DNA from 3 places in the Pseudoalteromonas sp. S4741 genome. Region 1 is predicted to be linked to each of the others. Evidence: predicted binding sites of a transcription regulator. Region 1 holds the regulator's gene; each other region holds the start of a gene.

Evidence for each region. The regulator LexA, encoded in region 1, represses DNA repair genes until DNA is damaged. The targets are predictions, from matches to a motif close to TACTGTATNNNNATACAGTA.
Region 2: the regulator LexA is predicted to act here: its motif matches at 3,738-3,757, upstream of CWC30_RS17440 (exonuclease domain-containing protein).
Region 3: the regulator LexA is predicted to act here: its motif matches at 6,145-6,164, upstream of CWC30_RS15185 (SulA-like leucine-rich domain-containing protein).

The regions. Positions count from the first base shown of each region.
Region 1 covers NZ_PNCN01000037.1:30,750-41,534, forward strand. Annotated here, with positions in the region: gene CWC30_RS07110 (SCO family protein) at 1-503, opposite strand, end outside; gene cyoE (heme o synthase) at 500-1,429, opposite strand; gene CWC30_RS07120 (COX15/CtaA family protein) at 1,442-2,431, opposite strand; gene CWC30_RS07125 (transmembrane cytochrome oxidase associated protein) at 2,444-2,938, opposite strand; gene CWC30_RS07130 (SURF1 family protein) at 2,928-3,668, opposite strand; gene CWC30_RS19115 (DUF2909 family protein) at 3,683-3,991, shown strand; gene CWC30_RS07140 (cytochrome c oxidase subunit 3) at 3,894-4,769, opposite strand; gene CWC30_RS07145 (cytochrome c oxidase assembly protein) at 4,805-5,335, opposite strand; gene ctaD (cytochrome c oxidase subunit I) at 5,335-6,927, opposite strand; gene coxB (cytochrome c oxidase subunit II) at 6,927-8,069, opposite strand; gene lexA (transcriptional repressor LexA) at 8,563-9,180, opposite strand; gene CWC30_RS07165 (PaaI family thioesterase) at 9,379-9,822, shown strand; gene CWC30_RS07170 (hypothetical protein) at 9,852-10,232, opposite strand; gene CWC30_RS07175 (endonuclease) at 10,485-10,785, shown strand, end outside.
Region 2 covers NZ_PNCN01000189.1:899-10,807, reverse strand. Annotated here, with positions in the region: gene CWC30_RS17460 (histone deacetylase family protein) at 1-419, shown strand, start outside; gene CWC30_RS17455 (late competence development ComFB family protein) at 470-742, shown strand; gene CWC30_RS17450 (YbaM family protein) at 735-887, shown strand; partial or broken gene CWC30_RS19165 (SEL1-like repeat protein) at 890-1,324, opposite strand; gene CWC30_RS17440 (exonuclease domain-containing protein) at 1,569-3,725, opposite strand; gene CWC30_RS17435 (sugar porter family MFS transporter) at 3,921-5,345, shown strand; gene CWC30_RS17430 (OmpP1/FadL family transporter) at 5,511-6,806, shown strand; gene CWC30_RS17425 (YeeE/YedE family protein) at 6,810-7,223, shown strand; gene CWC30_RS17420 (DUF6691 family protein) at 7,227-7,628, shown strand; partial or broken gene CWC30_RS17415 (hybrid sensor histidine kinase/response regulator) at 7,703-9,909, opposite strand, start outside.
Region 3 covers NZ_PNCN01000120.1:7,522-18,306, reverse strand. Annotated here, with positions in the region: gene CWC30_RS15215 (PAS domain S-box protein) at 1-2,899, opposite strand, end outside; gene CWC30_RS15210 (M48 family metallopeptidase) at 3,145-3,837, shown strand; tRNA gene CWC30_RS15205 (tRNA-Tyr) at 3,863-3,947, opposite strand; gene CWC30_RS15200 (VC2046/SO_2500 family protein) at 4,060-4,587, shown strand; gene CWC30_RS15195 (DUF6172 family protein) at 4,800-5,102, shown strand; gene CWC30_RS15190 (YchJ family protein) at 5,169-5,645, opposite strand; gene CWC30_RS15185 (SulA-like leucine-rich domain-containing protein) at 5,685-6,119, opposite strand; gene CWC30_RS15180 (SEL1-like repeat protein) at 6,443-6,904, opposite strand; gene CWC30_RS15175 (NCS2 family permease) at 7,023-8,315, shown strand; gene CWC30_RS15170 (hypothetical protein) at 8,430-9,185, opposite strand; gene cysB (HTH-type transcriptional regulator CysB) at 9,481-10,458, shown strand; gene CWC30_RS15160 (L-serine ammonia-lyase) at 10,724-10,785, opposite strand, start outside.

The sequences.
Region 1 (10,785 bases):
CTGCCATCAACAAGGGCAACAGATGCACTATGATCCACCGCATAGTCTGATTCATTACTATCACTAATTGCGTAAATTAATCCAAGCTCGCGGACAAATGGAAATAAGTCTTTATGCTCACCTGACACAGCTAAAAAATCTGGATTAAAGTAATCTATGTACTCTTTACGTTTTTGGGCAATATCACGTTTAGGATCAACAGATATAAACCATACTTGTAGTGGGTACTCAGCCTGCAAATTTTTATAGACATTGTTGAGCTTAGCTAGCGTCATTGGGCAAATATCAGGGCAACTTGTGTAACCTAAAAAGACTAAATTCCATTGACCTAAAAACTGCTGTTTGGTTACTGAATTCCCTTGTTGATCATTCAACGAGAAATCAGATAACGGCTTTGCGGTTTCATAAACTAACGCATCAAGATCTTGTAAATTATTTTTATCACTACAGGCTGATAAAAAGAGTACTGAAAAAACAACTAAACCACACCATAACTGCTTCATATAACTAGCCATTTATCTATAAATAAGATGATAAATAGTATCATCAAATGAATAATCGAAAAACGAAATAAATCCATCGCAGTGTCTTCTTTGGCGGCAAACTTTAAGTTAATTGCTTTGTATATAAATACAATATTGAGAAGACATGCCCCGCTTAGATAAATAAGCCCTGACATGCCAATCAAATAAGGAAACACACATACAATGGCGAGTAATACCGAATATGCAAGCACGCATGTTTTACAAAAATCGATACCATGGGTGACCGGTAACATGGGGATTTTAGCCCGCTCATAATCACTTTTACGCGCGATGGCGAGCGCCCAAAAATGAGGTGGGGTCCAGGTAAATATAATCATCACCAGCAACCAAGGGGCTGCCGCCATTTGATTTGTTTCAGACACCCAACCGAGTAATGGAGGCATTGCACCGGCTAATCCCCCTATAACTATATTTTGTGGCGTGGCGCGTTTTAAAAACGACGTATAAATAAGTGCGTAACCAACAAGTGCAAATAAGGTAAGTATGGCAGTGAGTGTATTTGCCCACAACATCAACATAATAAACCCTGCCACGCCAATAACAGCAGCAAAACTCAATGCGTGTAATTTACTTAAGCGTCCTTTGGCGACTGGGCGGTGGCGTGTACGTGCCATTTTACTATCAATTTCACTATCAACCACATGATTGATAACGGCAGCTGCCGCAGAGAGTAAACCAATCCCTAATAAACTTATGAACTGAACCCCAACACCTCTGCCAACATCAGGGGCTAGCGCTAAGCCAACCCATGCTGTTAACACTAGCATAGCCACTACTTTAAATTTACTTATTGCCAAATAATCTTGGATTAAGTGGTAACTTTTAGTCAATAACGATGCGCTGTAAACGGGCTGCATTGCTTTTTTATTAATTGTAAGTGCCATAATCATTCCCCTCTAAGTACGTGCTTTTAGGTAATAACATAACCTAACCATAGTTAATAACAGTATGGCAGCCATTAAGTTATGCGCCAGTGCCACGCCTAACGGAAAATGAAAATGCACCACGGCTAACCCTAAAGCTATCTGGCAGAATAACGCCACTAACACACTCACCGTACAGCTTTTAATTTTTTGCGAATAGGCATGACTGTATATACGCCACACCACCAAGGCTAAAACAATGCAAGTAACTAAGGCCCATATTCGATGCAGTAAATGAATAGACATACGCGCCTGTTGCGACAACACACCAAATTCATAATTACTGTGCTCAAGGGGGAGCTGAAAGACACTACTGAATGAAAAAGGCTGAGCGTAACTACACAGCGGTAAGCCATTACAATGTGGAGCCGCATAATTAGCCGCTAACCAACCACCAAGGGCGATTTGTAAAATCAGTACCGTTAATGCCACGAGGCTTAATTTAAAGTGAGGTTTTGCGCCCGCATCACCACCTGTAATAGGTTGGCTGGTCAGACGCAAATACAATAGCGTTAATAACGCTAAAATACTAAATCCTCCGAGCAAATGCCCCATAACTATAAGCGGCTGTAGGTTCATAGTAACCGTCCACATACCTAATGCGGCCTGAAAAATAACAAGCAGCAGCAATATCATAGGCAACCTTACAGGCGTGGTTGGGTACTGACGCTTTAGAAAAGCTAAAATAAACAACACTAAAATTAATACCCCAAGCGTGCCTGCAAAGTAGCGATGGATCATTTCTTTCCATGCTTTTGCTTTTTCAAATATCATATCGGGATAACTTTGAATCGCTTGTGCAATCTCTGCTTCGTGTTTAGGCACGGTTAAAAAGCCATAACAACCAGGCCAATCGGGACAACCAAGCCCAGCGTCACTTAAACGCGTGTATGCGCCCAGAGCCACCACAATTAATGCGAATAAACTCGTTGCTAATACCAAATTTTTATAGTTTTTATACATAGCATCCTCTACTTAGCTCGAACGAGAGTAATTGAGTAATTTTTTTAGATCTTTTAATAACCCTTTTTGGATCAAACGGTTTTCTTGTGGTTGAGAACTAAATGGATACTCCAGTACAATTAGCCCCATATGATCGATTAAATACAAACTGGCAGGCTTTAACTGCTGTTGCTCATCAATAACATGCCAACGCGTTGTAACTAGCTCAGGCTGTCCCATAATAGCCATATCAACTTTGTGTTGGTTTTTGCCAAGGGCAATATATAAATTGTCTAAAGCGGCTAATTGCTCTGTGCAAGACGCTTTGCATTGTGCTGAATAATTTAAAGCGATGGTCCATTGCTTAGGGTTATGCTGCGCCCAATTGTCTAGCTTAATTTCACGCTCTAAAAATTCACCATGGTTAGTAATTGCTGTAGGTAGCCAATCAAGTTTTAACGCGCTGTAAGCCAGCACTAAGGGAATAGCGCAGCACACAGCAAAGAGTAACAGGGGTTTATTTTTCATTATCTATCCTCTTCCTGCTTGCAAAAATAGCGACCACCACACAGGCAACCGCAATTAAAAACCACTGTACTGAGTAGGCATAATGTTTTTCTGGACTCATAACAACCGCTTCATAATGAGGGGCAGCAATTTCATCAGCTTGACCTTGGCGGTAAGCCATAAAATTCACTAAAGGGCGATTAGATTGGCTACTCAATGCTTGTAAATCAATGATTTGAATTCGTTTGGCTAAATCCGACTGAGTATTGTTATTGGCTAAGGTAAAGCCACTTAAATTATCTTCTTTAATTTGTGCCGTTAACGTAAATTTACCACTGGGTATTGTTACGTTTGGTAGGATTTCTCTTGAACGTTCTGCTTTTACCCAGCCTAAGTTCACTAACAAAAAGCGTGATTCATCAGACAGTTTTAATAATGCCAGTAAGTCGTAACCAACCTGACCATTATAGATTTGGTTATCAAGCAACCAATAATTATTAGTGTCAAAATAACCATTTAACGAAACCAATACACCGGTTTTGTTCCACTCTTTTGGCAGCTGTTGTAACTCTGCCCAGCTCATTACGCCATGTTGTTGTATATTTTCAATGGCACTAAGCTGCTGTTGCTTTTGTTCTGCTCGCTGTAATTGCCAAAACCCTAGTCGCACACAAACCAATACCACAATAACAACCAAGCAAATTGTTATTATTGAGCTAAGCTTTTGTTTGTTAAATACAACTAACTGCATAAGGGTAAAATCCAGTGATTATTAAAATTATTATTGTTCTACTGTTATTATTTATATTATTTAATTTATTTCGTGCTTTATTAATTATGGTGTCGGGGAAAACCAATGGACGCCCTATGTCTCACTTTTTAGGGCGTCGGGTGTTATTTTCTGTTGTGGTATTAGTGATGGTGATTGCCGCACTAAAACTTGGTTTTATTACGGCAAATCAGTCCCCCTTAATCACTAAAGCACATACACAAATACAAACAAACACAGCCAAACAACATCAACAAAATGCCAGTACCAAGCTGCAGCTTGAAAGGCAAAGTGCTTATCTTTAGTGAAATGTCCTTTCATAATGCGTAAAAACACCACTAATAAAATAATTGTTCCTAAGGTGACGTGCATGCCGTGAAAGCCGGTTAACAAAAAGAAGGTATTGCCATAAATGCCCGCATCAAGGGTTAAGTTAAGATCGTTATAAGCATATATATACTCTTCTACCTGCAGCCCTAAAAAGCACACTCCGAGTAAAATGGTCGCTCCCAAGCATACTTTGAGTAGGGTACGTTTATTATTTTCCATCGCCACATGGGCAAAATGTAAAGTTACCGACGAGGCCAGCAAAATAAGGGTGTTGATAAGCGGCAACCCTTGCCAGCCCATCGCTTGGGTCGTAGTGCCTCCTGGGGTATTTAGCAATGGCCACATGGATTCAAACGTCGGCCACAATACTTCATTTGTCATGGCGTTGTTATCCGCACCTCCTAACCAAGGCACAGAGAACATGCGGGCATAAAATAATGCGCCAAAAAATGCCATGAAGAACATCACTTCTGAAAAAATAAACCAACTCATTCCTTGCCTAAAAGAACGGTCCATTTGTGCAGAATAAAGCCCTTGATCAGACTCGTGTATGACATTTTTAAACCAGCTAAACAGCATGTAAAGTAGTACAGCTATACCTACGTATAACAAGTAAACGCCATTACCACCCTCTTTGCCCATATCCATTACGGTTAAGGCTGCGCCTACCGCGATAAAAAACAACGCAACCGCCCCTATAATGGGCCATGGACTTTGCTCTGGTACATAATAATGTTCATATTTTTGATTCATTTTATTTGCTCCTAGTTTTTCACTAGTTTTATAAGCTAGTTATTACTGGCTACTAGCCGCTCGCTAATATCAAATACGGTATAAGACAGGGTTAACTCTTCTACATCACTGGGTAATTCAGTATCTACATAAAACAATAATGTAAACTCCAGCTCTTCACCTGCCTTTAACGGTTGCTGATCAAAGCAAAAACACGCTATTTTGTGTAAATACTTGGCCGCTTTTCCTGGTGCTACCGACGGTATAGCCTGCATTACTTTATCTTCATTGCTATTATTTTTAGCGCTAAACTTAACTTCACGCATGGCCCCAGGCTTTACATCTACACTGTACTCTTTAGATTTAACTTCAAAAGGCGCACCACTTTGCGCATGCGTAGTGAAACTAACGCTGACCTCTCTATTTTCAGTGACCAAGGTACTTTGCTGTGCCTGCTCTAACGAGGGCTTACCATTAAGCCCCGTTATATCGCAAAACACGTCATACAAAGGGACCATGGCAAATGCAAATGCAAACATTGCAATGCAAATCACCACCAACTTTTTTAATAACGGCAAGTGAGTCATTATTTAATGTCCGGCGGCGTTGAGAACGTATGATAAGGCGCAGGTGAATCAACTTCCCATTCAAGCCCCTCAGCTCCATCCCAAACTTTTGCAGGCACTTTGTCGCCCCCTTTTGCACATTTATACACAACCACCACAAATAATAATTGCGATAAACCAAAGGCAAACCCACCTATACTAATAATGGCGTTAAAATCAGCAAACTGTAGCGCATAATCTGGAATACGGCGTGGCATACCGGCTAACCCCACAAAATGCATTGGGAAAAACAGCACATTTACACTTATTAACGACAACCAAAAATGCCATTTTGCTAAGGTAATATTGAACATGTTTCCGGTCCATTTTGGCAGCCAATAATAAGCCCCCGCCATAATAGAAAACACCGCGCCCGTTACGAGTACATAATGAAAGTGTGCAACCACAAAATAGGTATCATGATATTGGAAATCGGCAGGTGTAATCGCTAGCATCAATCCCGAAAAACCACCTAAAGTAAACAACACAATAAATGCGATACTAAACAGCATTGGCACTTCAAAGCTAATAGACCCGCGCCACATAGTCGCTACCCAGTTAAATACTTTTACGCCGGTAGGTACCGATATCAGCATAGTCGCGTACATAAAAAACAACTCACCCGCCACGGGCATACCAGTGGTAAACATATGATGCGCCCACACAATAAAGCTCAACAAGGCAATGGAGGAGGTGGCATACACCATAGAGGCATAACCAAATAGTTTTTTACGTGAAAAGGTGGGAACAATCGTAGAAATAATGCCAAAGGCAGGCAAAATCATAATATAAACTTCAGGGTGACCAAAAAACCAAAAAATATGTTGGAACATCACCGGATCGCCACCACCAGCGGCATCAAAGAAACTGGTCGCGAAGTATTTATCGGTGAGCACCATAGTAACTGCACCAGCAAGTACCGGCATAACTGCAATAAGTAAAAACGCCGTGATCAACCATGTCCACACAAATAACGGCAGCTTCATCCACGTCATACCCGGAGCACGCATATTTACTATGGTGACCACCACATTAATGGCCCCCATAATCGAACTAATACCCATAATATGCACAGCAAATACAAACATTGCTGTGTTGTCGTTACTATAAGTGGTGGAAAGCGGCGCGTAAAAGGTCCAACCAAATGCAGGGCCACCACCAGGCATAAATAATGAAGCTAATAGGATTAAAAACGCAAACGGTAAAATCCAAAAGCTCCAGTTATTCATTCTCGGTAAGGCCATATCTGGCGCACCAATCATTAGCGGGATCATCCAGTTTGCCAAGCCGGTAAAGGCTGGCATAACCGCACCAAACACCATTATTAAACCATGCACTGTGGTCATTTGATTAAAAAAGTGAGGATCAACCAGTTGTAAACCCGGCTGAAATAACTCAGCTCGAATAACCATCGCCATTGCCCCACCAATTAAAAACATGGTGAGTGAAAAAATTAAATATAAGCTACCTATATCTTTATGGTTGGTTGTAAATAACCAGCGCTTAAAGCCTGTGGCAGGTTGATGGGCATGATGAGCCTCATTGGTATTAGGTTGTTCTGCAATGCTACTCATTATTTAGCCTCCCCATCAGCATCCAGTGCCGCTTGTATCTCGCTCGGTTGAATTACATCACCAGTGTCATTGCCCCACGCGTTGCGTTTATAGGTAATAACAGCTGCTATTTGCTTGATTGATAATTGCTTTGCGAAAGACTGCATAGCCGTACCTGGTTTACCATGGAGCAAAATATCTATATGCCCTTTGATATCACCTATGACTATTGGGCTGCCTTTAAGAGCCGGAAAAACACCCGGCAAGCCTAATCCTGTTGGCTGATGGCACGCCGCGCAGCTCGCCATATAAACCTGCTCACCAAGCGCCATCAGCTCTTCTTTTGGTACAACTTGGTCTAATAACGCAGCGTCTGCTTCAGCTGCTTTTTGCTTGGCTTGTTTAGCCTCTGCTAACCACGTTTTGAAGTCTTCTTCTGTTTTAGCTTCTACCACAACAGGCATAAAACCATGATCTTTACCGCAAAGCTCTGCACACTGCCCACGGTAAGTACCAACCTCATTAATATTGGTCCATGTTTCGTTAATAAACCCAGGGTTTGCATCTTTTTTAACGGCAAAGTCAGGCACCCACCATGAGTGAATAACATCATCTGAAGTCATTAAAAAACGTACTTTTTGATTAATTGGTAGTACCAGCGGTTTATCGACCTCGAGTAAATAATTCGGGTTTTTATCAGCAAGGTTGGTTATTTCATTTTGAGGGGTAGCTAGCATGGAATAAAACTCAACGTCCTCCCCCATATACTCGTAATGCCACTTCCACTGTGAGCCTGTAATTTTAATGGTGAGATCAGCTTTGCTGGCATCCTCCATGGCAATTAAGGTTTTAGTCGCAGGAATGGCCATAACAATTAATATGACAAAAGGGATCGCAGTCCACAGTATTTCTACTTTGGTGCTTTCATGGAATTGGGCAGGGACAGCCCCTTTAGATTTGCGATGATGAATGAGTGCCCAAAACATAATGGCAAACACGATCACCCCAATCACACAACATATTAAAAAAATAGTCATGTGCAGTTGGTATACATTATTACTTATATCGGTTACGCCTTTACGCATATTATATTGGCTATTAGCAAGCACATTCTGCGAAAAAACAAACAATATAAGCCACAAGGAAGAACTCAGCTTACCCATGTGACGGCTCCTTTGATGCTATTGCTGACGCAAAGCGAAGAGGCATACGGCTTAAACGCCTATTCGTTATTTTTATTTTTTATAAGGGTGCTGGATTTAGTAAATGTGTGTTCTCAAAACGACTAAGCTGTGAGTTATTTTTATTCCAGCTCTTTAATAACTAGTTAAAAAATAAACAATAAGCAAGGTAAGTATGAAAAATAGACAAGGTGAATTTTTTAAAATGCGCAGTTAAAAAATAGCAACCAGTCAGGCAATTAATCTAAGAGTCAGGTTTAGTAAGGGGTGTATTGAAATTACAGGATAGAAATATAAAAAAATTGTTAACTTAAAAAAGCAGAGTAAATTTGTTTATTTATAAAGTATTTAGTGATTTTATTTATGATAGGGGGAGCACTTAACATCATATAGTCATACATTTGATAAGTTAGACATTGTGCTACTAACAAACCCAGCGCCTAATCACCATTAAGCGCTAAATTATGCTTTAATACTACATCCAGTCAGCGTTACGAATAACACCTACCGCTAAGCCTTCAATATTGAACGACTCATTTTCTAAATCAACCTCAATAGCTGAAAACTCATCATTTTCAGCATGTAAGAGTACTTTTCTGCCCGCTTTTTCTAAACGCTTCACGGTTACATCGTCGTCAACACGGGCAACAATAACTTGTCCATTTTCGGCAACTTGGGTTTTATGCACAGCAAGTAAATCACCATCCATAATACCAATGTCTTTCATACTCATACCGTTAACACGCAATAAAAAATCGGCCGCAGGTTTAAACATTAAAGGGTCAATTTTACAGTGGCTTTCTACATGCTGTTGCGCCAATATTGGCTCACCGGCAGCCACCCTGCCAATTAAAGGTAAGCCTAACTGCTCTGGCTCCTCTTCTTCAACAAGCTGAATTCCGCGACTCGCGCCTGGCTTCATTTTAATAACACCTTTTTTGGCCAATGCTTTTAAGTGTTCTTCTGCAGCATTTGCACTTTTAAAACCCAGTGTTTGTGCAATTTCGGCACGTGTAGGAGGCATACCAGTGTCTTTAATAAACACTTTAATGAGTTCGAGTATTTGCGCTTGGCGTTTCGTTAATGGTCGCATACAACTGGTTTTCCATACAGTACAATTAACTGTGAGTATATACAGTTATTTAAAAATCGCAAATATAAATTAATGCCTTATATGCCGTTATCATCAAACAATAACCTACTTTAAAAGCAGGGTAATAAATGTAATTATTAGCAACGCATTATCATATTAATAAATTTTAATTCTCGATTACTTATCCAAGGAGCTAGCATGAGTATTTGGCATCAACCGATTACATTAGAGTTTTGTAAGCAATTAGATCAAGGTATTACAGGCCAAGGGACACTCATGAAAACCATGGGAATAGAGATCAGTGAAATTGGTGATGACTACTTAGTGGCAACTATGCCGGCAATTCCAGAGCATCATAACCCTATGGGTATCGTTCATGGTGGTGCAAATGTGGTACTTGCTGAAACAGTAGCAAGTTATGCCGCTAATTTTGTGGTTGATTTCAATCGGTTTTATTGTGTTGGCCAAGAGATCAGTGCAAGTCATTTAAAGGCATCACGCAATGGCACATTAACGGCCACAGCGAGAGCTTATCATATCGGCAAACGCAGCTCGGTTTGGGATATTAAAATAACCAATAGCCGCAATGAGCTTTGCTGCGTATCACGTATGACCGCAGCCGTAGTAGAGCGAAAAGGCTAGTAAATCTGTTAACCAAGGTTGAGGTTAAATTACTTTTCGAGAGGGTAAATAGTAATTTCCACGCCTGCACCAATTGCAGATATACGTAACAAGGTATCTGCATGTAAAGCTTGGTTAAAGCATTTTGGCGAAGTGCCAGACTCAAAACCCATATCGAATGTTCTGCGTGAACAACTCAACCATTGCTTTAATGCATTGCGTGAACACGACTCGATTAACTCGCACAAGTGATTAATCGCTTTATCTGGCGTGGTTATTTCACCTGCAACCTCAATGCGAGCAAGTTGACGGTATTCGTCTTTATCATAATGTAAAATAGTTGCGACCTTTTTTAAATCAGCAACTAATACGCTAATATCTTGCTTTGACTCAAGCTCTAGATCTACATTTAAAAATTGAATTTCCGACATTATCTCGTTTTTACCCTCTATTAATTTCATTGCAAACTTTAACGCAGTTTTACCGTTATACCAAATCAACAACGCAAGAATCACTGCATTAACGCGTTTTTAGCGTTAGCCTCTGAATATTACCCACTATTTACTCCTAAAAAACGCCCTACACAAAATACGCAAATTAAAATTAAAGCATGCCGGCGACAGTTTACTTTTTTATTCTAGGCCTTAAACTAGCCGCTCCTGTAGTTCACGTATGTGATGGATATGATTCGGTTTATTTTAGCTTTGTTGGCTTGCTGTGCTTGTTTTTCAGCAATTGGCGAACAATTTACGCGGTTTTCGAGTGCCAAAAAGCACTTAATTAATACCCTTCCCGAAAACGCTAAAAGTATTTATTGTGGTTGCGATATAAAAAAACAAGGCAAAAAGTTAGTACCCGACCCTACCCATTGTGGCTACGTGCCTCGCAACACACTAACCCGCTCAGGCAAAGTAAATCAACGTGCATTGCGAATTGAATGGGAACATATTGTCCCTGCATGGGAATTTGGTCACCAGTTACAAT
Region 2 (9,909 bases), on a different contig from region 1:
AAGGTGACGGTACCGCGCAAATAACCCAACAGCACGAGCAGATAATTAGCTGCTCAATTCACTGTGAACAAAACTTTCCTCGGCAAAAACAGCACTCAAACTACGACTTTGGCTTACCTGCAAACACCACAGATGCAGAGTATTTAACAACACTAGAGCAAGCTCTTGAGTTATGTGTTCGCCTCCACCAGCCCGATATTATTTTATATAATGCGGGCGCCGATATTTATACCAAAGACGAACTCGGCTTATTTGATGTTTCTTTGGCTGGCGTATACGCGCGTGACTTTGCCGTTCTTAACTTATGTAAGCAGCGAAACATCCCGCTTATGTGTGCTTTAGGTGGTGGTTATCAGCGTAACATTAATGATTTAGTCAGTGTCCATAAACAACTATTTAAAGCGGCTCTCGATTTATAACAGTCCTTGGTATAGACTCATTTAAGACAATAACAAAGAGTGACTGGAATATGCGATTAGATGACGACATACACAATTTTTACGAAAAACTCGTTTTAGAAGAAATAGAAAAACGTAAACTTAATGAACGTTACAACGACGATGTAATGGCTGACTTTTGCTGTACCGTACTCAATCAATTACCCCCACGTTATATTCGATACGATGTAGATATGGCATTTTATTTAACTCAAACAGATCGTTTAGATATGCAGCAACGCGTTGAACTTGCTATTAATTTTGCGATTGATCAGATTGCTAAAAAGAAAGATATTAATGAGTAACCCGCTAGAAGACGCCCCTACACACATAAAACTTGCTGTGGATTTAATTATGATATTAGAGCAACACGACGTAGAGCCCGAAGAAGTATTAAAAGCGCTCGATATCGTAAAAAGTGACTTTGAGAAAAAGCTAGTTAGTAACTAGCTTTACTCTATTGTTTGTATTTCATGAACGGTGACAACACCATCGTGTTTATTACAATCAATTTTAATTTCGCCGAATGTTCGTCTCGGTGATTTTGACCTACGGCAGGTCATGTTTTGAGCTTTAACACTAAACTGCTCAATATAAACTGCCACAATTGCATCTATTTGTTGCTTCTCGTGTGTTGTCGCAGCAGTATAAAAAGCATCATATTGTTGTGACCAATTTTCAACGCCTGCTTGTGCAGCAACACCCAACCACCCCATACTAAGCTTAGTTATTGCTCTAAATATTGCCCTTTTCTGTATGCCTTAACACCATTATATTCTTTTTTTCTTCATGGTATTATCGTTGTAAAGACTTATTGGTGACGAATTACAGCCAGTTATTAAAGCCATCAATACCAGCAAAGTGGCACTCAATTGTCGATGATTCATTATTATCCTTAATTTATTATTGTTTTTGCCCAGAAACATATACCACTTTTAAAACACCCGCCCTAAAATATGTTAGCATAAATTTAACATTATCATGGGATTGCAAAGCTTACAGCGATTATTTTATTAGCGCAGTTTTAATCGCCCATTTAAAAATAGATAAACCTAATTTTTTAATACCCTGTGTTTATACCCAAGCTACTTTACTACTTTAAGTACAATACATTTAACTGGCTCAAATTTATCACTGGCTGTCTGTTTGTTGAACTAGTAGCAATAACTGCGCGGCCGCTTTGGCATCGTCTAATGCACGGTGATGATTAGTTAAGTCTAAATTAAAGTGTGCCGATAAATTACCGAGTGAGTATGACTTTAATCCCTTAAATGCTTTGCGTGATTCAACGACTGTACACAGTTTTGGCATTTTAAAATTAATTCCCAGCCCCTCAAGCTCTTTTTTAATAAAGCCATAGTCAAAATTAACATTATGCGCCACAAAAATACTACCCGAAAGCTTATCTAATAAAGTCGAAGCAATGTCGCTAAATATGGGCGCATTGCTTACCATGGCATCGTTAATACCGGTTAGTTTGGTAATAAAGCGAGGGATGGGCCGCTCTGGGTTTATCAGCGTAGTCCATGTGTCAACTATTTCGCCCTGCTTTACTTTAACAATACCAATTTCGGTAATGCGGTTACCGCCTTTGAGGCCTCCTGTAGTTTCAATATCTACCACACTATAAATACGGTTAGGGTCTACATACCAGTTTACCGCTGCAATATTGACTTTAAAACCACTGTTTTTTAAATTATCGATGCTCACTAGCTGGTTTCTTTTAAGCTTGTCTCCGGGCGCTTTTACCTCTTCAAAATGAACGCTATTGTTATCAACAATCATTAAATCGGGATAACCATCTTTTAGCTGTCGGTAGTTTTTTGCCATATTTTTTAAATGCTGAAGTAAAGCCGTTATTGGGCTATTTAATATAAGCATCTCTACTGGCTTTAATACATCTTTGTGCCACCTAAATAAGCCATTTGGTTGCTCATAATACTTTGCGGCATGGTCACACACTAAACGCAGCAATTTCTGGGCACTACTACACGCAGCTAGCCGCGCTTCTATTTGTGAGGATTGATTTATATAAAATGTGTCTGTTTTTAACGCTTGCGGGAAAATATCAAATTCGTTACAAAGTGGTGTTGGGGTTTCAATAAAGAGCTCTTGCCAAAAAACCAGCGCAAATAAGCTTTGCCACAACGTATTTTCAGTATAAAAAACGTGTTTGCCTTGACGAGTGTAGTGCTCACTTACACCTAACTCAACATCGCCACGGTAAAGCTCATCAACTTCTATAATACAGCGTGTACTGGCTAACATTTCACTAAGCCGTGAGCGTGTTTGCTTGTTAAATTTTCGCATTAAAAAGTCATCCGCAAAGTACAATAACTCATCGGTGAGCGGATTTTCTATAATTTCCTCAAGTTGCGCCTTTACCCATTCTTTATTGCCTAAACGGTATTGCTCTCTTATTTGAATTTCTAGTGCGTGCGCATCGTCTTCGCAGGCATTAAGTAAATCAAACGCTAATACAGGGTTAGTTGTTTTTAGTTGCTTATAAAGTATGACCAATAACTTATTCTTTAGCTCTCGAGCTATAACTCCTACTGCTAATTCATTTATTAACTGTTTTGCTAGCGTCTCATTTTCATTGTCATCTTTCGCGTTTTTAACAGCTAACCGAAAACGGTTTAACACATAGTTAGATTGCGCTTCCTCAATTGAGTCAAAGCGAGACAAACTTTCATTATGCCCCTGCCTAACAGGAGTTACCCCTAAATCTCTTAGTACAAACCGGTTTTGATGATTAACATCACCGGCACTGAGCCTGCCAAGATACAAAAATTCAAAATACTCGTAATACTCTTCTCTATTATTGATCACGTACTGATTATACAAATGCGAAAGACGCTCTGGCTTAGATTCAAAAAATGAAATAGCGACTTCAACTAAACAACTTTTAGCCGCACTTTTTTTAAATAATGGTGGCAGCTCTTGTTGAGCTAACAACTCAATTAAGGCCGGCTTTGTTAGATGACTAAGCAGTTGCTTAGCGTCTGCTTGTGAGGGTTCACAGACTAACCCAGCTGTTTTTAAATTAAAAAGTGCCTGATAAGGCGAAATAATCTCTTCATAATTTAATGACTGAGTTTGCACTAAATAAGGTTTACGAGAATAAATACGTGCTAGCATGCATTGGCTTTGCTCGTCGAGCGTGTTTATTTTATTAATAAATGTAATGTGCTTTTGCTCAAGCAAATGCATACATTTATCACTCACAAAGCCTATTAGCTCTTTAAAATGTGCCAAATAATATTTTGCTGGTAACTCTTTTCTCATAAAAACCGCCTACACTGTATATAAAAACAGTATCTAGCATCTCATTATTTTTATCAACCCAATAAAAATTTTTTATGCATACGTATTACTATTGAAATATCTTTTTTAGCGTGATTACTCTGTGCTAAGGTTGCCCGCAAATTATTAGTGGTACTTTAACTTCATTACACATAATAAAAATTAGGATTGAACAACATGACAACACAGTATGCAGCTAAAGGTGTGCAAAGCGCACAGACAAAGTGCTCACTTTTATACGTTATTTTTATATCGGCTGTTGCCGCCATTGGTGGCTTTTTATTTGGTTTTGATTCAGGCGTTATAAATGGCACTGTATCGGCTTTAGGTAATACATTTAACTCAAGCAGTGTAGCAACAGGGTTTAATGTTGCCTCTGTTTTACTTGGTTGTGCGCTGGGTGCTTTAGCTGCTGGCCCATTAGCTGACAAATTTGGCCGTCGCGCTATTATGATTGTCACTGCACTTATATTTGCTATCAGTGCATTTGGCTCTGGCATTGCTGATAGCTCAGCTGAGTTTATTTTTTACCGCTTATTTGGTGGATTAGGTATAGGTGCGGCATCTGTTTTAGCGCCGGCTTATATTGCAGAAGTAGCACCTGCCAGCTTACGCGGCCGTTTAGCAACACTGCAGCAGCTTGCTATTGTGCTGGGCCTGTTTGCTGCCTTTTTAAGTAACTACCTAATTGCTAATGCCGCAGGCGGTGCCGAGGGTATTTTACTGTTAGACTTAGCTGCATGGCGCTGGATGTTTTGGGCTGAACTGGTTCCTGCAGGCTTATTTTTAATTGGGGTCTTGTTTATTCCTGAGTCACCGCGTTACTTAGTCGCACAAGGTAAGCTTAAACACGCTAAAACTGTATTTAATAAAATTTCAGACGATGATGCTGATGCGCAAATCAATGACGTAAAGCAGTCTCTGCAAAGCGATAAAAAGCCAAGTATTCGCGATTTATTTATAGATGGCAGTAAAAAGGTACACCCTATTGTTTGGGTGGGTGTGGCCTTGTCAGTGTTTCAACAATTTGTTGGTATTAACGTGGTATTTTATTACGGTTCAGAGCTTTGGCAAGCCGCTGGTTTTGATGAATCACAATCACTGTTTATTAATGTACTTGCCGGCACTACTAATATTTTATCGACCTTTATAGCTATTGCTTTAGTCGATAAAGTAGGTCGTAAGCCACTATTATTGGTAGGTAGTATAGGTATGTTTATTAGTTTAAGTGCACTTACCTACACCTTTGGCAGTGCAGGCCTTGATGAAGCGGGCAAGTTAGCACTTAGCGAAAATATGGGTACCTTTGCTTTAATAATGGCTAACCTGTTTGTGGTATTTTTTGGTTTAAGCTGGGGCCCAATTGTGTGGGTACTGCTTGGCGAAATGTTTAATAACCGCATCCGTGGTGCAGCGCTTGCAGTTGCTGCCAGTGCGCAGTGGATAGCTAACTTTGCTATTACTATGACCTTCCCGATTATGCTAGGTAGTATTGGTTTAGCAGGCGCCTATGGTTTTTACACTCTCTCAGCGTTTATTAGTGTGTTCTTTGTGGTTAAATACATTAAAGAAACACGCGGTATGAAATTAGAGTCAATGTAAATTACTTGGCTGGAGTAAAATAGCGCTTAAAAATGCTATTTTACTCCAACGTATTTATCTCTCCTTTGTAAGCCCTTTCATTTGCTTGTTCCTCATCTACAAACAATATGCTTTTTTAGTATATATAATCTTTTAAAGTTCTTTTTTAGAATATAAAAGTTAGCTATTGTTCGCCAACTATCTCTACTTAGTCTCAATTTAAATGAAAAACAGTTACTCTCGGGCCTTATTTTCACCTCTGCGTTAAGCACATTTAATGTATTTGCAACGAATGGCTATTTTACTCATGGCTACGGTATGACTCACAAAGGCATGGCAGGTGCTGGTGTAGCGTTATCAGAAGAGTTAATGTCGGGTGCAAATAACCCGGCTACTTTTTCAGCTAATGGCACGCAAATGTCGGTAGGCATAGAATTATTTGCTCCTGAGCGTAACTACACCGCTGCAAAGGTCGATGAATACTTTACCAATGCACTGTATTTGGACGCAACAACCAAAAAAAGTGATAACAGCTTATTTGCAATTCCCGAATTTGCTATTGGCCATCAATTAAATGAGCGCATTAATATTGGCCTATTAGTTTACGGTAACGGCGGAATGAACACAGAATATGTGGCTGCTTCTGCCCCTCAAGGCACATTTTATGGCGGCACCACTGGTGTTGACTTAAAACAGTTATTTGTCAGTCCAACCATGAGCTATCAATTAAATGAACAAATACGCCTAGGTGTTTCTGCTATTTATGTAGTGCAACAATTTGAAGCACAAGGTTTGGCAAATTTTGCCGCCTTTTCGCAAAAGCCAGAGGCACTGTCTAATAATGGCGTTGATACCAGCACAGGCATTGGAATGCAACTTGGGATCAGCCACATTATTAATTCGTCATTTAGCTGGGGCGCCAGTTACCGTTCATCAGTGTCTATGAATGAATTTGACCGTTACAGCGGCCTGTTTGCAGAGCAAGGCGGGTTTGATTTACCAAGCTCTATTCAGATCGGTACCTCCTGGCAGTTTTTACCATCGCACCAAGTGGTGTTTGATTGGCAAAAAATAAATTACAGTGAAGTAAAAAGTATCGCCAACCCTATTACTAATTTAATGTCAGCGCCACTAGGGGCTGAAGCCGGAGCAGGCTTTGGTTGGCACGATATGAGTATTTATAAACTGGGTTATCAATGGCAACGCACTGAGCAACAAAAAATTAGGTTTGGTGCTTCTTATACTGAGCAACCCATTCCATCATCTGACATTTTATTTAATATTTTAGCGCCCGGTGTGCAAGAATGGCATTTTACAGCAGGCATTAGTCATGCGCTTAGTGACGCGGTGCAATTTAACGCAATGGCTTTTTATTCACCCTCTAAAAATGTAACAGGTGCAAACTATTTAGCGCCTAATCAACAACTATCAATTTCAATGGAACAATCAGGATTGGGTTTATCCCTTGCTTGGAGGATTTAAACGATGACAACCGAATTCACACCACTATCTGGGGCTATTGGCGGTGGTTTAATTGGTCTAGCCTGCGCGTTATTACTGGTTTTATTTGGTAAAGTAGCGGGAATTTCAGGGCTTATAAAATCAATTTTTAATCCACTGGCAGCAGCTTCTCGTTGGAAACTGTGTTTTGTGATGGGGTTATTGCTAGCAGGTGTATTTATACAATTATTTGCCCCTGAGCTGTTAGTAGGCGAATTAAACTTATCGCCTTGGATGATTATTATTGCAGGGCTTTTGGTCGGTGCGGGGACCACGTTAGCGAATGGCTGCACAAGTGGTCACGGCGTATGTGGTATGTCTCGCTTTTCGGCCCGTTCATGGGTATCAACCTGTACGTTTATGGCAATCGCCATTATCACCGCTAATTTAGTAGGGTAAATCATGCACGCAATTATTACGCTTATTTTAGGGTTTGTATTTGGTTTGGGACTAATTATTAGTGGCATGACCAACCCAGATAAAGTGCTTAACTTTCTCACTTTTAATCAGCAATGGGACGGTAGCTTAATTATTGTTATGGCTGTTGCAATGACCATTATGATGGGCGCATGGTTTTGGCTCACTAAAAAAGGCACGCCGGTGTTTAACGACAAACTAAGCCTTAGCGATTTAAAAAAGGTCGATACGCGGTTAATTACTGGCTCTATTCTATTTGGTTTAGGTTGGGGCTTAAGCGGCGTGTGCCCGGGCCCCGGGCTTGTACAACTGGTATCACTTAAAACAGAGTTTTGGTTATTTTTTGCTTCCGTACTTGGCGGTATGTGGCTGACCAAAAAAATATAATATGAGTCGCCGAGCACGCCTCGGCCACTTAGCATACTAACCGTGATCTATGTTGTGTGCTCTTCAACTGCTGCTCAACTGAGTAAATTACCAATCACTGTATATAAATCATCGCTATTAATGGGTTTGGCTATAAAGTCATCCATACCAACAATTAAACAGCGCTGCTTATCTTCTTCATAAGCATTTGCAGTGATCGCCACTATAGGTACTCGTAAGCCGCTTTTAATTTCATTGGTTCTAATCGCGCGAGTGCATTCATAGCCATCCATATTGGGCATTTGGCAACCCATTAAAATCAAATCAAACGACTGACTCTTCAAGACTTCAAGCGCCTTTAAGCCATCTTCAGCCATTGTTAAACTCGCTTTAGTAGGCTCAAGCATTTTTGCAATCACCTGTCGGTTAATCGCATTATCCTCTACCAACAGTATACGTTTATCCAAAAGACTGGGCTGCGAGGCTGTTTTTTTAGGTAACTTTGAGGGAGCCTCTGCTGATTCTGGCGCACTAATACTAAAGGTGAACGTACTACCTTTATCCTCTTCGCTGTGTAAATGAATTTCACCGTCCATCATCTTTATCAGCTTTTGAGAAATAGCCAGTCCCAACCCTGTTCCGCCATACTTGCGAGCAACGCCAACATCAGCTTGAGTAAACTCACTAAATAATAATGATTGCTGTGCCTTTGCAATACCAATACCGCTATCTTCAACGCTAACCTGAAGTTTATTACCGTTATAATCGAACGATAATCGCACAAAGCCTTGCTCTGTAAATTTATACGCATTAGAGAGTAAATTAATAATCACCTGATTTAAGCGTAATTCATCAACACTAATGTACAGTGGTAAATTTGTGGTTTGAATTATGCTAAATTCCACCTCTTTAGTACTAACAATCGGCGTAAATAAAGAGCGTATATTTTCGATAAATGGAGCTAGCTGCGTGGGTCTACTATTTAGCTCCATGGCATTTGCTTCAATTTTAGAAAAATCTAAAATATCGTTAAGAATATTAAGCAAGTTTTTTGAGCTTTCTTGCTGCGTGAGCAACAACTCTTTTTGTTCATTACTTAAAGACTGATCTCGAAGCAAAACCTCTCCCATACCTAATATGCCATTCATAGGTGTGCGAAGTTCGTGACTCATATTAGCTAAAAATTGTGACTTAGCGATATTTGCTTCATTAGCGAGTTTAACTGCTTGTGTTAGCTCAGTTGTTTGTTCTGCTACTTTATCTTCTAATTGCTGATTAAATTGGCTAAGTTGTTTATTAAGGTCTTCATTTTTTACATTAGAGGCTTGCAAACTTTTGATTTAATGCTGAAGTGCATTGTCCAACATTTCAAATTGTTGCTGTAATTGCAGTATTTCGTACCAACTAGAGTCTGTATTAAATACGTGTTTTTTAGTTTTACTAAAGCTGTTAATTAAATGAGTTAACTCTATGATGGGTTTAACCAGCAAATGGGTAAATTTATAGATAAATAATACCACCAGTGCAATAGAAAATAGCCCCAGCAACATAGTGGGCAACCAAGCAGCCACTACCACCAAGCTTAAATATTTACGATTGTATAGCGATATAACCTGCCACCCTGTAGTGTCGTCAACATACTGATTTGTATGGTACACCTCGTTATCGTTTGAGCGAAAAAGCTGATTACCACTAAAACGTTGGATACTAAGATCCTGCTGCTTAAAATCAGTCAGCACCGTAAACTGACTTAACGAGCTAAATACTATTTTTTTATCGGCATCAAGAACAAGTAAATCCCCTTTATACTCAAATAAATTGGGAATAAACCGCTCTAACTGATCTAGCTTGAGCGACCCCTCAACTACACCATAAAACTCATCATTTTTATAAATGGGAGCCGAAGGTTGATCGCCTAACCCTCTGCCTTGAAAAACGCCACTGCTGTAGCCTAAGGGGAACTGCTGAGCCTGAGCGAAATAAGGACGATCATTAACATAACGCTGACTCTGGCTTAAACCACTGAGCAATTCACTGGGTATACTTTTCTCAACATACCCTTCGGAGCTCGCATACAGACTAGTTGCAAAACCAGGGCATAAAGCCATTAGCCGCTCAAGCTGCTGCTGTATTGGTGCTCCGGCACTCATTGCATCACTGGTTATTACCATTGTATTTTTATGAAACAACAAATAGTCACTAAGCTGGGCACTGATCGAGCATGATTTTTCTTTAAGTTGCGTATTTACTTCGTATTCTAAGCGCGAGTAATGCTGATTAACCAAAAAGACACTGGTGATCA
Region 3 (10,785 bases), on a different contig from region 1:
TATGAGCATGATGTTTATCGTTTAGCTTAGTGGCCGCCAAGGTTTGCATACTATTTTGATGCTGAGCTAAAAAGAGTACAACCTCTTTGAGATGTTTCTCTTTGCTGCCCCACATTTTTTCACCTTTATTAAAATCTATACGAAGTTTTGAATCTATTGGATCGTTAGTTACTAACTGGCTGATAGTAAGCCCAAGCACCCGCGCTATTTCTTGGTTGAGTTGGTTTATGTCAACGGGTTTCGTTGTAAAACCATTCATACCCGCTTGTTTGGCTGTTAGCTTATCTTGCTGCAGCACACTGGCCGTTAAGGCAATTATTGGCGTGTGCTTTAGTTGTTTTTGCTGCTCTAAAGAGCGAATTGATGCTGTGGCACTGATCCCATCACATTTAGGCATATGAATATCCATTAAGATAATATCAAAGCGATGCTGATTAAACATGTCAATGGCCTCAAAACCATTATTTGCTTTACTTACCTGATGGCCTGCTTGGGAAAGCATAATAGTGAGTAGTTCGATATTTTGTTCAATATCATCCACTACTAAGATTTTTAATGGGGGTAAGCTAAATGCGTTTTTACTAATGGCTTGCACCTGACTTTTTTCGCCTGGCTCAAGCCCAACAGTAAAGGAAAAGCAGCTACCTTGACCAAGGGTACTTTGTGCGTATATTTTGCCACCCATTAATTCAACCAGCTGCTTACTAATTGTTGTGCCAAGCCCTGTGCCACCAAATCGGCGTGTTGTGGTGGCATCTGCTTGCTCAAAGGGTTTAAAAATAGCCTCAAGGCGACCTTTTTCGATACCTATACCGCTGTCTTGTACTTCAAATAAAATGGGTTGATTGGGTTTATGAGTAACCGAAAGAGTAACATGGCCTTGCTCAGTAAACTTTATCGCATTGCCGATTAAATTGGTTAGCACTTGGCGTAAACGCGTATCATCACCAAAATAAAATGGATTTACATTGTCAGCTATTTTTAAAATGAGCTGTAAGTCTTTGCGTTTTGCATCAAGCCAAAATGTCGACACAATATTATCGAGCAATTCTTGCAAGTTAAAATGTACTTTTTGAATTTCGAGTTTACCTTTCTCTAGCTTTGCTGAGTCAAGGATATCGTTGAGTAAATGCAATAAAGAACGCGCAGCGTTATTAACGGTAATAATTTGTTTTTGTTGCTCTTTATTAAGCGGACTATCCATTAAAATATCACTAAAGCCAATAATTGCATTCATGGGGGTACGTATCTCATGGCTCATATTTGCCATAAAAGACTGTTTAGCTTGCGCGGCTGCTTCAGCCTCGTATTTAGCTTGCTTTAAGCTTTGCTCATATTCATAGCGCTTGGTTATATCAATTAAAACGCCATCAATCCAGCGTGTATCATCTTTAGAGTTAGTGATAATACTTGCTTGATCGAGTACCCAAATAATATTGCCGTTGCGATGGCGAATGCGGTACTCAATTGAGTATTGACTGGTCGATGCAACTGCTTGATCAATGACTAAAGAAATCGCCGCTTCATCTTCTTTAACAATAAGCTCGGCAAAGGTAATACGCTGCTCAGTAAATTCTTCAGCGCGATAACCCGTTAGTTCATAGACGCTAGGGCTGATAAACAACATACTCCAGTGTTCATCTAACAAGCAGCGAAATACCACACCGGGCATATTGTTCATCAAGGTACGGTATTGTCGCTCTTTTTCAATTAAGCTTTGTTGTAACGCTCTTTGTTCAGTTAAATCGGTAATAAAGCCCACAAACAATGTTTCAGTTTGTAATTGCTTTACTTCACCAATCCCCAAGCGAATTGGAAATTGATGACCATTTTTATGTTTTGCCCACACATCGCGATTAACACCAATAACACGTTTTACCTCATGGTTTGTTGTATTTTTTAAAAAAGCATCGTGTTGATTCGCAATATCATCAGCCATTAATATTTTTACATTCTGGCCAATGACCTCATTATCTTGCCAGCCAAAAATTGTTTCTGCGGCTTTATTAAAGCTCAAAATAGTGCCTTTAATATTGATAGTAACGATGCCGTCAATGGCAGTTGATAAAATAGCATCAAGGCGAGACTCTTCAGCTGATTTTTTCCCCAACAGCATTCTGTAACGGATCATGCCATTGATGATCACAACCACCGCTGTTAATAAAAGTGTGGCGAACGACACACTAATAGCAATAAAGGTTAGATGTGATTGATTTGTTTGCTCGTTAATTATCGGGCTTGTTGTAATAAATCGCGTAGCGGCCATGCCCATAAAATGCATACCAGCCACGGCAAGGCCAAGAATAAGGGCACAAATAATACGATTATGCACAGGCGTTAATTTTTTAAAGTGTGCTGGTAAATGAAAGCGTGCATAAAGACTTATAAAAGACAGCAGCACTGCAACAACAATTGAAGCGCCAAACCATATTGGATCATAACGAAGTAAAGGACTTAATTGCATCGCGGCCATACCGCTGTAATGCATGGTACCAACACCCGCGCCAAATAAAAGAGAGCTTAGAATTAAATTGATAATACGAGGGTGAGAGCTATATGTTTTCAAACAAGAAAAAGCAATGGTACATGCCAGTAAAGCCGGTATAAACGATACAAAAGTGAGTGTGGGGTCGTATTCAATTGTAGTGCACAAAGAAAATGCGAGCATTGCAATAAAGTGCATGCTCCAGATCCCTCCGGCAAGGACTAAGGCTGCGGTTATATTGGCTAACTTTCGATAAGATTTAAAATGTGTATTATTTGCTAAATCGAGAACGTGCAAAGAAAAATAAGCTGCAAAAATTGCGGTGAGTATAGATAATGTCACTAAACTTGGGTCGTATACACCATTAATAATTAGGCTTGGATCTGGTTCGTTTATAAAAAAATTAGCTAACATCAATCATTCACATAATAACTCTTAAATTCAGTCTAATATAAAATACAATAATAATCACAAGGTATTGAGTTATAAATAACAAAAGTAACGTAAGTGTTTTAAGCTCTAAACCATACTATTTATTGAGTAGCACTAAATGCATTGTTATTAAAATGGCATTTAGTGGGGATTATTTATAGATTAGGCGTTATGGTACAAGGTAAAATAAAACCCAGTGGTTAATTATAAATAGGCAGCATTCATTGTTGGATTACACTTTAAAGCGTAGTAAGCGAAGAAAAACAGTGGCTATCAAAGTCGCACAACGTGAGCTTACGGTATATGCGCCCCATTTTGTAACGAAAACACAAATTAATGAATGGCTGTTAAGTAAACAGGACTGGATTGATGCTCAGTTACATAAGCAACAAATTCAAGCCGATACACGACAGTTTCCACTCAAAACCCAGAGTATTAAATTATTTAATGAAGCTGTTAATGTGCAATTTGAAAACGCAGCACGCACTCAATGGCAGCAGCACAATGAAAGCCAAACGCTGTTACTGAGTATTTCTTCACGTGTAAAGCATCAAACGCAAATGTATCAAAGTTTGCTAGAGCAGTTTTTGCATGAGAAATTAGAAAGTTATATTGAAATGCGAGTTAACGATTATTGTCAGCTGATGGGTGAAAAGCTACCGAGTAATATTCGTATTCAATTGTATAAACGTCGCTGGGGTAGTTGTAATCGCAGGCGTGAACTAACCTTCAACTTACACTTGGCAAGTGCACCGACATGGGTCATTGACTACGTGATTGTTCATGAATTAGCACATTTAAAATATTTAAATCACAGCGCTCAATTTTGGCAACGTGTGGGATTATTTTATTCAGATTATAAACAAGCAAGTAACTGGTTAAACAATCATGGTATGAGTTTACAGTGGGTATTTGAATAAAAAGAAATAATGTAGAGAAGAGAAGTGGTGGAGGGAGCTGGATTCGAACCAGCGAAGGCTGAGCCGTCAGATTTACAGTCTGATCCCTTTGGCCGCTCGGGAACCCCTCCAATGCAACGCGGCAGATAATAGCAAACTTCTTATTTAAGTAAAGAAAAAAGCTAAAGAAAATTCAAATTTAGCCGATAAATACTTATTAATTAGTTAAATAGGCTAAAGTCTATGCAGATTGGTGATTTGTTAATCACGGAGAGCCAGTTAAAAACGAGGCTTAACGAAAGTGTGCACGAAAACCGCCGAGGCGAGTTTGCACTTTTATTAGCAATGCTCTCTCACGATGCACTCGATTTTAGTGAATTCCACCTACCCAAAAGTGACACTAAGCATTATCAAGCTGATGAAGATGCTTTGCGTAAACAATTTGGCGCAGGTCCAAAGCAGCCATTAGCGCCAGATACCTTTAATATGTTAATTGGTAAAAATAACACAGAGCTTTTAGCAAAAATGGGAAGCGCTGTAGGGATGAGTGATATAAAGTTAACTCAGTGCTTAAAGCCTGAGCCATTTAATATTCGTGATGATAAAAACCACATTCCACTGACTGTCATTGATAACTGTGAACTAGCAGTCCGTCGACGAATTCAAAATACCAACACCGAGCTATCAAACCCTCAAATGGATGCGGTGGCATTTTATGATGATTTACAAAATGAAGCTATCCACCAGCCATTACATTTGTTTAGTGCCTAATTATATGTGTTCAATTGCTGCTTTATACATGCCATTTGATTGTAATAAACTGAGTTTATAGTAGAAAGTAACTATTGATTTTATAGATGCTTTATTTTAATAACTGATTTAATATAAAAAAAGCATCCAAAATTTAAATGCAATTGCTATAATGGCGCAAATGGTATGACATTAAATGCCATTATCATTAAACCAAGGTAATTAGGAACGTAATGAAGAAAACATTCACGCTGAATCATGAGAAAATCAAATACCCTCGTATGGTTGATGCTGCAAAGCATGAAGTGAAAAAATATTTGAAAAGAGAACGTAATAAAACTTTACCTGTTGATGCCGACTACTGGGCATTTGATTGTAAGTTTGGTAACACGGTTGAAGAAGCCCAAGTGGTTCACGTTGCTGAAATTAACAATCACATCAGTGAAATTGAAAAGCAAGGTTTAACTTCTTTTTACTTAGAGATTTTAGCAAGACCTGCACAGCGTCAAGATTTCGATGAAGATGATGGCGAGTAAAACGCTAATTTGCGTTTAGTGTAGTTTTGAAAATGGGCCTTGTGGCCCATTTTTTGTAGCTGTTATTTATACACTATGACACTTTTTATACTTTTTATTACTGCCGCAAGGGCACGTATCATTACGTTTTACTTTAATATCGGCAACCGGTGTAATCTCACCATCAAGGTATCGCCATTGTCCATCTTCTTTAATAAACCTTGAATTTTCTGCCAACTCGCAATATAAATCTTGATAAAAGTAGTGAGCTTTAAATGTAACAAACCCTGTTTCATCATTATAACCAGAGTCTAATATGGTTAAGTTTATAAAACGGCAACTATTTGCAAAATCTTTAATTTCTGAAATTGAGTTTTCAGCTTGTTTTTCTTTTGCATAACTTTCACGAACAAAAACCGCGTTTTTAACAGCATAAGCACTGTAGCGTGCACGCATAAGTTGCTCTGGTGTGTGTGGCTGTTTGGTTTTTAAATGAAAAGGCTCGCAGCAATCAGCATAAGGTTGCTGACTGCCACAAAAACATAATAGGGCGTTAGAAGTCATGATAAATGTACTGTGTATTAAAACGCTAGTTTATCAAGCTTATTGCGTAAGTGAAATCTCAGAATGAGCGCTTCTTTTGCTAAAGCAATACAACTTAGTGCGCGTATGGCTCAAGTTTAATGATAACTGCGACAGTTGTTGGTTATTTATTATGTCAGTCCAGGTGATCACCGCGGCAAAATTTCCATTGTGAAGTGCAGAACTTAAAACATACTCTAAATTAACTAAATGTTTTTGACGAATAACCAGTAATTTACTGGTATCAATTGAGCATGAATCAAGTAGCGCTTTGCTCGGTACGTTATCTGGTGCTATTAACAGTGTCCATGCGTTTAGGCTGTTGTATTGGTGTAATACTTTTAATAACTCAAACGTTGCTGAAATTTCATCTTCAATTTGTACAACGTTAACACAATCTGATTGGTCATCTTGTTGATAGCTTTTAACTGTTCTTACGGTAATTGGCTGTAACATAATCTTCTCACTCACTGGGTTTTTATACAGTACATTCATACAGTAGTTTATACAGTTGTTTGGTGCAAGTGTTTTTTTGCTATTTTTTTGTACAGTTATTCATCTTAAAACGCGACAGTTACTATAAATATATAAATAATCTATATATAACAATGGTTTAATTTTTATTGAAAGTTAATGCCCACAGAATTAATTTTAAGGCTGGGAACAAATAAATACAGATGAACAGGGGGTATACAGTAGTTTAAATTAATTAAGCGTGCTTGTTTTGGCTATAAATGCTTAATTAATTTACAGATGAAATGAGTTGCTGGGCAGTGAAATTATTTTTCGCTACTAGGAGGAATCAAATGTGAGAATTGTAACTGGTGAATTTGTTCATACAGGCTGGCTGCGTAGCATTGAGCATCTTTAAGTCGTTTGGTACTAATATGTTTTCGTATATCGCTCATTGCTTCTATGGCAGGTTCATAGCCTTGACTACCGGCTAAGCTAAGCCACGCAGCACCATGAAATACACTTTGCGGCACACCTTGTCCTTTTATAAAAAACAGCCCTAAATAAAACTGCGCGCGATAATTTCCTGCCATTGCTGCCAAACGCATCCATTTTGCGGCTAATGCGCTTTGTTCATTTTTAAGGTAATAAAGGGCTTTATTTAATGTGTCTTGATCGGTGTTTTTAGAGCTCGCAGGGAGATTTGCATCGCTTGGTTGCGTTACAAAAGAAAGAATGTTGTCTAATTGTTGCTCTAAGTCTTGGCCACTTGGTGTCGTTTTGATCATGCTACTTCGTTTGTTATTTTAATCACTTAGCTAGTTTAGTATATAGCAAGGTAAAATGTCCTGTAAAAAGTTATTTTTATGCTAAAATCTCGCCACTTTTTACAACCACAAGTTTATTATGCTCGAAGCCTTATTCAAAATCCGTGCAAATGATTCTTCGGTTCGCCGTGAATGTATTGCCGGTATGACTACATTTATTACGATGGTTTATATCGTATTCGTTAACCCAGCTATGCTTGCTGAAGCGGGTATGGACCAAGGTGCTGCCTTTGTTGCCACCTGTATTGCAGCTGCAATAGGGTGTTTTATTATGGGTTTGTGGGCCAATTACCCACTGGCATTGGCACCGGGTATGGGATTAAATGCATTTTTTACCTATGGTGTTGTATTAGGTATGGGTTATAGCTGGCAAGCTGCGTTGGGTGCGGTATTTATGTCAGGGTGTATATTTTTAATTCTAAGCTTATTTAAGGTGCGAGAGTGGATTATTAATGCAATCCCTCTGGTGCTCAAGCAAGCAATAGCAACGGGTATTGGCGCATTTTTAGCTCTCATCGCACTTAAAAGTGCCGGTATTATTGTATCAAGTCCTGCAACACTGGTGCAGTTGGGTGATATTACCTCGCCTGGTCCTTTATTGGCTATTTTCAGCTTTTTTGTTATTGCTGCACTGCTTTATCGCGATTTTAAAAGTGGCGTACTGATCAGTATTTTACTAGTTACCGCGATTGCTGTGTCTATGGGGTTAGTGGAGTATCATGGTGTTATTGCAATGCCACCTTCTATCATGCCGACCTTTATGCAACTGGACTTTAGTGCCGCGTTTGAACTGTCGATGTTGAGTGTTATTTTTGCGTTTTTATTCGTTGATTTGTTTGATACCTCAGGCACGTTAGTTGCGGTAACTCAGAAAGCTGGTTTAGCAGATAAAAACGGTAATATGCCGCGTTTAGGTCGTGCATTAAGCGCCGACAGCACAGCTACCATTGCAGGTGCAATGCTCGGTACTTCAACAACCACGTCATACATTGAGTCTGTTGCAGGTGTATCTGTTGGTGGTCGAACTGGTTTGACCGCTGTGGTTGTGGGTTGCTGCTTTTTACTGATGATGTTTTTTGCGCCTTTAGCTCAAATGGTGCCTGCATACGCAACCGCGGGAGCTATTTTATATGTATCTGTATTGATGCTACAAAACTTAAAGTTTGTAAATTGGGACGACATGACTGATGCAATTCCGGTGAGTGTTGTATTATTAATGACACCGCTGACTTTCTCAATTGCACACGGTATTGCACTTGGTTTTATTTCTTATACGGCGGTAAAAGTGCTGTGTGGCAAAAAAGATCAGGTAAGCATTAGTGTTTGGATTTTAACGGCCTTGTTTATTGTTAAGTTCGCATTTTTATCTTAATGCAGGCAGCTTGTTAGAATATGTATATGTTCTAGTATGTAAACACAAAGTGGGGCAAAATCCTATTCAAAAAAAAGCCCATGCAACTGCATGGGCTTTTTATTTAGAAAGGAGTTACCATTTCTTTTTAGGTGCAAATAATACGTCTAAATCATCTTGCTCTTGTTCGTTCTTTTTCTTCAATGATGTAGCATTTGATGCCTTGAGTTCATTACTTATCGTTTCAAGGTAGCCTTCAACTTCAGCTCGTTTTGCCGTAATGTAATCGTCATTAAATGAAACACTGTTAAGTGTGGCAGCTGCTTTTTCAAAGTACTGCCTAGCAGAGCCTATCATTCCAGCTGTTTGCGCTGATAACCCTCGTTTTATTTGGCTTTCAATGTTGATTCTTAGTTGTAGCTTTTCAAGGCGTTTGTCTTCTGCAATAAACGCTTGGCTGTCTACTTTGCCTTTATTATGCTCAGAACGAATAATAGTACGGAGCTTTTTTATACCCTGTATTAGTGATATCAGTTGCTTGTCATTACCTGGTAAAACAAAATCATCCGAGCCGTCTTGAATTGGGTTTTGTAGTCGCTCTTTTGCTTCTTTTAAGCGGTTTTTTAGTCCACTACCTCCGCTTGAAATAGGCACCATTTGACTGAGCGCATCATGAATTCGTCGTTGTAATATTCGCTGAGTTGCCTCTGAAAGTGGAATGTTGGCGCTATTCATTAATGCTTCTTCGGTTTCTTCAATGATTGCTTTTTGTTTTGTTAACTCTTTGCGTCGTTCAGCTTCTTGTTTTTCTTTGTGTTGCTGAACAGCACTAACCAATAGTGCAATGACTATAAGTGCAACAATTAATACAATTATAATGGAAACGATCATGTTATAATTCTCAAGTTCTTAACCTTATTATCTAATCTTACATTAAATATATTAAAGGTGGGAAACTTTGCTCAGATTAACTGAAAAAAGCGTCACCATAAAGCGTTTAAATCTTAATATGTTATGTTTTGATTGCTGATAATCATTGCTACCTCAAGTGTATTTATTGTGTTAACCTGAAATTTCAATATATTAATTGTTACATTGTGTAACCTTAATCAGCCTTTTATATAGCTACCTATAGTTAGGGTGCGTTTTTATCTGTCAATGTGAATTATAACGAAACTACATAGCCATGAAATTACAACAACTTAGATATATCGTAGAAGTTCAAAATCATAAATTAAATGTTTCAGCTACGGCTGAGAGTTTATTTACCTCCCAGCCTGGTATTTCTAAGCAAGTACGTATGTTAGAAGATGAGCTCGGTGTACAAATTTTTGGCCGCAGTGGTAAGCATTTAACTCATGTTACAGGCGCTGGCGAAGAAATCATTAACATATCACGCGAAATACTCTCAAAAGTTGAGGGTATTAAAGCGGTTGCGAATGAACATACGCTGCCCGATCAAGGCAAACTTAATATTGCGACTACGCACACCCAAGCACGCTATGCGTTACCAAGTGTAATTAAAGGCTTTACTCAAAAATACCCAGCAGTGTCACTACATATGCACCAAGGTACGCCGCAGCAAATATCGGATGCAGCTGCGCGCGGTGATGCAGATTTTGCGATTGCTACTGAAGCACTGCACTTATATTCAGATTTAGTTATGTTGCCTTGTTATCACTGGAATCGCAGTATTGTGGTTGCTAAAGATCATCCACTTGCGAAAAAAGTCGATAACTTAACGGTGGCAGATATAGCGCAGTATCCATTGATCACTTATGTATTTGGTTTTACTGGTCGCTCAGAGCTTGATAAAGCATTTAACGCCTACGGACTTGAGCCACATATTGTATTTACTGCCACCGATGCTGATGTTATTAAAACGTATGTGCGTTTAGGACTAGGTGTGGGGGTGGTTGCATCTATGGCAATTGATCAGGTAAACGACAGCGACTTAGTGTGCATTGATGCTAGCCATTTATTTGAGGCGAGCACGACTAAAATTGGCTTTAGAAAGGGCAGTTTTTTACGCACCTACATGTATGACTTTATCGAACGTTTTGCACCGCATTTAACTAAAGAGCGAGTAGAGCGTGCGAGTTTACTGCGTAATCAAGAAGATGTTGATAAGTTATTTGCTGATATTGAATTGCCGGTTAAGTAACCGCCATAAACAGCAATGAAAAGCCACTTAGTTTTGCAACTAAGCGGCTTTTTTTGTGCTATGTAATTAACCTGAACTGTGGATAATAAATCCATCTTAAGCAGCTATTTTCAGCGCTAACTGCGTTGAATTTACTTGCAATAGGCGAGCTATTGACGCGTAATTTCGCCTTGTTTTCACTAAAAATCTCTAGCTAGAGAAAATAAACATAAATATCATTTTGATTCAATATGTTAGTAAATCTCTTAACCAGAGTTCAGGTTAATTAGCACTCGATAATATTAACGGCCAGTCCACCGCGAGCGGTTTCTTTGTATTTTGTTTTCA